One region of the Variovorax sp. GW531-E2 genome, then DNA from elsewhere that is predicted to be linked to it. Evidence: predicted binding sites of a transcription regulator. Region 1 holds the regulator's gene; the other holds the start of a gene.
What was found. The regulator NrdR, encoded in region 1, represses ribonucleotide reductase genes. The targets are predictions, from matches to a motif close to CACNANATNTNGTG.
Positions count from the first base shown of each region.

Region 2: the regulator NrdR is predicted to act here: its motif matches at 1,999-2,012, upstream of AC07XP_RS09005 (ribonucleoside-diphosphate reductase subunit alpha).

Region 1 is NZ_JBWKXQ010000088.1:5,946-9,287, reverse strand. Features, by position in the region: gene AC07XP_RS30465 (lytic transglycosylase domain-containing protein) at 1-193, shown strand, start outside; ZMP/ZTP riboswitch at 243-369, shown strand; gene glyA (serine hydroxymethyltransferase) at 408-1,652, shown strand; gene nrdR (transcriptional regulator NrdR) at 1,686-2,129, shown strand; gene ribD (bifunctional diaminohydroxyphosphoribosylaminopyrimidine deaminase/5-amino-6-(5-phosphoribosylamino)uracil reductase RibD) at 2,170-3,288, shown strand.
Region 2 is NZ_JBWKXQ010000010.1:17,055-20,396, reverse strand. Features, by position in the region: gene AC07XP_RS09015 (sigma-54-dependent transcriptional regulator) at 1-1,141, shown strand, start outside; gene ampD (1,6-anhydro-N-acetylmuramyl-L-alanine amidase AmpD) at 1,128-1,745, shown strand; gene AC07XP_RS09005 (ribonucleoside-diphosphate reductase subunit alpha) at 2,095-3,342, shown strand, end outside.

The sequences.
Region 1 (3,342 bases):
CAAGGTGCTGGCCGAGCACGAGCGCCTGCGCCAGGTCGCCGCCGGCCGCGCGCCCTCGACGATGGTCGTGCCACCGCCGACCACGGCGCGCGCACAGCCGATCCCGGTCGTGGCACCGGCCAAGCCCGCGGGTGAAGAGCCCGCCACCGGCAGCGAGCCGGCCAAGGTCGCCCTGCTCTCCGCAGTTTCCTGAGGCCTTGCCGGCCCTCCCGGCCCGGATGCGTGCGGGCCTGCGCTACACTCGGCCTGTACGCGACTGGCGATAGGCGCAGCACCCTGAAAAAGGTGCCACGCGCTGACGTGGAATACCACTGGGAAGCGTGCCGCCTGGCCACAACAGGCGTTCAGCCGTTCGCCTGGGCAGCCCTTGTTTGGTTGAACAAGGACCTCGTCTTCAAAGGACTGCCATGTACCAACGCAATATCCTGGTCGAACAGACCGATCCCGAAATCTGGGCCGCCATTCAAGCCGAAAACGCGCGCCAGGAACATCACATCGAGCTGATCGCCAGCGAGAACTACGCCTCGCCGGCCGTCATGGCCGCCCAGGGCTCGCAGCTCACTAATAAATACGCCGAAGGCTACCCGGGCAAGCGCTACTACGGCGGCTGCGAGCACGTCGACGTGGCCGAGCAACTGGCCATCGACCGCGTCAAGCAGATCTTCGGTGCCGACGCCGCGAACGTGCAGCCGCACTGCGGCGCCTCGGCCAACGAAGCCGTGATGCTCGCCTTCCTGAAGCCCGGCGACACCATCATGGGCATGAGCCTGGCCGAAGGCGGCCACCTGACCCACGGCATGCCTCTCAACATGAGCGGCAAGTGGTTCAACGTGGTGAGCTACGGCCTGGACGCCAACGAAGCCATCGACTACGACGCGATGGAGCGCAAGGCGCATGAGCACATGCCCAAGCTGATCATCGCGGGCGCCTCGGCCTACTCTCTGCACATCGACTTCGAGCGTTTCGCCAAGGTCGCCAAGGACGTCGGTGCGATCTTCATGGTCGACATCGCCCACTACGCCGGCCTCGTGGCCGCGGGCGTGTACCCCAACCCGGTGCCGCACGCCGACATCGTCACCTCGACCACGCACAAGAGCCTGCGCGGCCCGCGCGGCGGCATCATTTTGATGAAGTCGCAGCACGAGAAGGCGATCAACAGCGCCATCTTCCCCGGCCTGCAAGGCGGCCCGCTGATGCACGTGATCGCCGCCAAGGCCGTCGCGTTCAAGGAAGCCCTGACGCCCGAGTTCAAGGCCTACCAGCAACAGGTGGTCAAGAACGCCCAGATCGTGGCCGACACCCTCACCTCGCGCGGCCTGCGCATCGTGAGCGGACGCACCGAAAGCCACGTCATGCTGGTCGACCTGCGTTCGAAGGGCATCACGGGCAAGGAAGCCGAAGCCGTGCTGGGCGCCGCCCACATGACGATCAACAAGAACGCGATCCCCAACGACCCGGAAAAGCCGATGGTCACCAGCGGCGTGCGCATCGGCACCCCCGCCATGACCACCCGCGGCTTCAAGGACGAAGAGGCCCGCATCACGGCGAACCTGGTGGCCGACGTGCTCGAGAACCCGCGCGACGCGGCGAACATCGACGCGGTGCGCGCCAAGGTCCACGCCTTGACGAGCCGCTTCCCTGTCTACCGTTGATTTCGTAATCAGAAGAAGAGAAGCACTGGCCGCATGAAATGCCCTTTTTGCGGTCATCTCGAAACGCAGGTCGTCGAGACCCGCGTTTCGGAAGACGCCGACTTCGTCCGCAGGCGCCGCCAGTGCAGCGCCTGCGACAAACGCTTCACCACGTATGAGCGCCCCGACGTCAACTTCCCCGTCGTGGTCAAGAAGGACGGCAGCCGCGCCGACTTCGACTCGACCAAGGTGCGCGCCTCGATGATGCTGGCGCTGCGCAAGCGCCCCGTGAGCATCGAGCAGATCGACAACGCCCTGCTGCGCATCGAACAGAAACTCCTGGCCAGCGGCCTGCGCGAAATCGATTCGACGAAAGTCGGCGAGCTCGTCATGCGCGAACTCAAGAAACTCGACAAGGTCGCCTACGTGCGCTTTGCCTCGGTGTACCGCAGCTTCGAGGACGTGGACGAGTTCCGGCAGCTGCTGCGCGATATCTGAGCGGCGCGCCGACCCGCGCAGCCTTTTTCGCTCCGTACCCATGCCCTCTTCCGAACACATCGCGACCGCTCTGCGGCTGGCCGCCTCCGCGATCCGCCTGACCGACCCGAACCCGCGCGTCGGCTGCGTGCTGTGCGACGCCGACGGCCGCGTGATCGGCCAGGGCCACACCCAACAAGCCGGCGGCCCGCATGCCGAGGTGATGGCGCTGCGCGACGCGCAAGCCCAAGGCCATTCGACTGCGGGCGCCACCGCCTACGTCACGCTCGAACCCTGCTCGCACCACGGCCGCACCGGCCCCTGCTGCGACGCACTGATCGCCGCCGGCGTGCGCCGCGTCGTGGCCTCGCTCGCCGACCCGAACCCGCTCGTGGCGGGACAGGGCTTCGAGCGCCTGCGTGCGGCGGGCGTCGAGGTCGAAGTCGGCCCGGGCGCCGACGAATCCCGCGAGCTCAACATCGGCTTCTTCAGCCGCATGATCCGCCAGCAGCCCTGGGTTCGAATGAAGATCGCCGCCTCGATCGACGGCCGCACCGGCCTGCACAACGGCGTGAGCCAGTGGATCACCGGCGAGGCCGCGCGCGCCGACGGCCACGCCTGGCGGGCCCGCACCGGTGCCGTGCTGACCGGCGTCGGCACGCTGCTCGAAGACAACCCGCGGCTGGACGTGCGCCTGGTCGACACGCCGCGCCAGCCCCACCTCGTGGTGGTCGACAGCCATCTCCAGACCTCGCCCGACGCTCACATTTTCATAGCTGGCCGCGCCGTCTGGATCTACGCCGCCAGCCGGCACAACGAAGAAAAGGCGGCCGCACTCGAAGCCCGCGGCGCCACCATCACCTGCCTGCCCAACCTGCACGGCAAGGTCGACCTGCCCGCGATGCTCCGGGACCTCGCGGCGCGCGGCGTCAACGAGCTGCACGTCGAATCGGGCCACAAGCTCAACGGCTCGCTGCTGCGCGAGGGCTGCGTGGACGAGCTGCTGGTGTACCTGGCGCCCAAGCTGATCGGCAGCGGGCTCGACATCGCCAGCCACCTGCATGCCGAAGGCCCGCTCACCTCGCTCGCAGGCGCGCTGCCGCTCGAATTCAAGTCGGTGGACATGCTGGGGCCCGACCTGCGCATCGTCGCGCGCGTCGCCGGCCGCGACCGCTTCTGAGCCGCCGCCCACGCGGCGCGGCACATTCGCAGCCGCAAACCGGCCCTTCGGGCC
Region 2 (3,342 bases), on a different contig from region 1:
CGTGCCGCAGAAGGCGCCGCCGCAGGCCGCCGGCCAGGGCGGCGAGCGTCCCGATGTGCTGGCCGTGACGCGCAGCGGCGCCACCGCGCTCGACCGGCTGGTCGGCGACTCCGACCCGATGCGCCTCGTGAAGTCGCGCATCGCCAAGGTGGCGCGCGGCATGGCGCCGGTGCTGGTGCGCGGCGAATCGGGCACCGGCAAGGAGCTGGTCGCGCGCGCCGTGCACGGCTGCAGCCAGCGCAGCGAAGGCCCCTTCGTCGCGGTGAACTGCGGCGCGATCCCCGAGAACCTGCTCGAGGCCGAGTTCTTCGGCGCCAAGAAGGGCTCGTACACCGGCTCCTCGCAGGACCGCGACGGCTACTTCCAGGCGGCGCGCGACGGCACGCTGTTCCTCGACGAAATCGGCGACCTGCCGCTGGCCATGCAGTCGAAGCTGCTGCGCGCCATCCAGGAACGCAGCGTGCGCGCCATCGGCTCGACGCAGGAAGACGCGGTCGACGTGCGCATCGTGAGCGCCACCCATAAAGACCTGCACGCCGAGGTGCTGGCCGGCCGCTTCCGGCAGGACCTGTTCTACCGGCTCAACGTGATCGAGATCGCCGTGCCCGCGCTGCGCGAGCGCCGCGAAGACCTGCCTGCGCTGTGCACCGCGCTGCTCGCGCGCATCGCGCAGGACGGCGGCCTGCCCGTGCCGCGCCTGTCCGACGCGGTGCTGCAGCGCCTGGCCCAGCACCCACTCGACGGCAACGTGCGCGAGCTCGAGAACCTGCTGCACCGCGCCGTGGCGCTGAACGACGGCGACGAGCTGCACATCGACCTGATGGGCGCGATGACGCCGATGCCGGCCGCGCCGCGCAGCGAATCCGCCGAAGCGCCAGCCGCCGTTGCGGTGGCTGCGGCCGCCGCGCCGGCGGTCGAGCCCAAGCCCGCGCCGCCGCCGCTGCCCTCCGACCTGCAAGCCTGGCTCGACCAGCAGGAGCGCGAGATCCTCGTGCGCGCGCTGCACGAAAGCGGCTTCAACCGCACGGCCGCCGCCGCGCGGCTGGGCATGAGCCTGCGCCAGATCCGCTACCGCATCGCGCGCCTGGGCATCTCCACGCCCAACGGCGACGACGGTGCCACCGCGCATGCCGACGACTGACGACCTCGCCACGACACCGGCCGGCGACGACAGACTTTGGCGCGCCGGCTGGTACCGCTTCGCCAAGGCCCTGCCCTCGCCCAACTTCGGCCCGCGCCCTGTCGGCGCGCAGACCGACCTGATCGTGCTGCATTCCATCAGCCTGCCACCGGGCGAATACGGCGGCGACGCCGTGCAGCAGCTCTTCACCAACCGGCTCGACTGGGACGCGCACCCGTACTTCCAGTCGATCCGCGGGCTCGAGGTGTCCTCGCATTTCTATGTGCGACGCAACGGCGAGCTCTGGCAGTTCGTGAGCTGCGAGGACCGCGCCTGGCATGCCGGCGTGTCGTCGTGGCGCGGACGCACCAACTGCAACGACGACTCCGTCGGCATCGAGCTCGAAGGCCTCGAGGGCGAACGCTTCGAGGAGGCGCAGTACGAGACGCTGGCCAGCCTGTGCGCCGCGCTCGCGCAGCACTACGCCATCGCCCACATCGCCGGCCACGAGCACATCGCGCCCGGTCGCAAGCAGGACCCCGGCGCCGGTTTCGACTGGCGCCTGCTGCGCGAACAGCTCGGCTGGAATCCACAGATGTTTCCCGAGCAGGTGGTCGCGCGCTAATTTTTTCAATCGCTCCGTGGCCCGCGATGCGCCGCTCTCGCAGCGCAGCAATCTCGCAAGCGCAGGCACGCGACGTAGCAACCATGCGGGCTGCAGGCCCAAATCGCCTTGCAAGCCGCGCCCCGTGCGGGTTGCGCCACCATGGGCCAGTATTCACGCGGCATCGCTGGCGATGCGCTGAGTGCGGCGCAATTCCTGTATGGGTTGCGTCCATAGGAAAACACTACCTGTAGTGGCTTGTAGGGCACAGACACCCTAGATATAGTGTCTTCCCGTTCGGCAACAACGCCGACGCAAGGCCCGCGAGGCCTTGCCAACCAACAAGAATTGCACAACCGAGAGGAAGCGAATGCAAACTGCACTGAACACCCCGTCGACCCCCCGCGCCGTCCCCGCGACGCCGCAGCAGCAACAAGACACTGCGGGCTCGCCCACCGGTCAGAACCTCGCGCACTACCAGATCATCCGCCGCAACGGCGCCGTCGTTCCCTTCGAGCCGAACAAGATCGCCATCGCCATGATGAAGGCCTTCCTGGCGGTGCACGGCACCCAGGGCGCGGCTTCCGCCAGCGTGCGCGAGACCGTCGACACGCTGACGCAAGGCGTGATCCGCGCCATGGTCCGCTCGCGTCCGGGCGGCGGCACCTTCCACATCGAAGACGTGCAGGACCAGGTCGAGCTCGGCCTGATGCGCGGCGGCCACCATGAAATCGCGCGCGCCTACGTGCTGTACCGCGAACGCCGCACCCAGGAACGCTCGAAGCAAGGCGAGCAGGACGTGCCCGCCGCGCCGGCGCTGCACGTGCTCGACAACGGCGAGCGCGTGGCGCTGGACCTGAACGAGCTCAAGGGCCTGATCGAATCGGCCTGCCAGGGCCTGGGCGACAGCATCACCGCCGCCCCCATCGTCGCCGAGACGATGCGCAACCTGTACGACGGCGTGCCGCTGGACGAGGTCTACAAGGCCTCCATCCTGGCCGCCCGCACGCTGATCGAGAAGGACCCCGACTACACCTTCGCCACCGCGCGCCTGCTGCTGCACACGATCTTCAAGGAAATCATCGGCCGCGAAGTGATGCCGGTCGAGCGCGCCACCGCCTACGCCGACTACTTCCCGCAGTTCATCAAGAAGGGCGTCGAAAACGAGCTACTCGACGAGAAGCTGCTGCAGTACGACCTGCCCCGCCTGGGCGCCGCCCTGAAGGCCGAGCGCGACAACCAGTTCGACTACCTGGGCCTGCAGACGCTGTACGACCGCTACTTCCTGCACGTGCGCAAGACCCGCATCGAACTGCCGCAGGCGTTCTTCATGCGCGTGGCCATGGGCCTGTCGCTGAACGAAATCGACCGCGAAGCCCGCGCCATCGAGTTCTACGAAGTGCTGTCGTCGTTCGACTTCATGTCGAGCACGCCCACCCTGTTCAACGCCGGCACGCTGCGCTCGCAGCTGTCCAGCTGCTACCTGACCACCGTGCCCGACGACCTGGACGGCATCTACGAGTCGATCAAGGAAAACGCACTGCTGTCGAAGTTCGCCGGCGGCCTGGGCAACGACTGGACCCGCGTGCGCGCACTGGGCAGCCACATCAAGGGCACC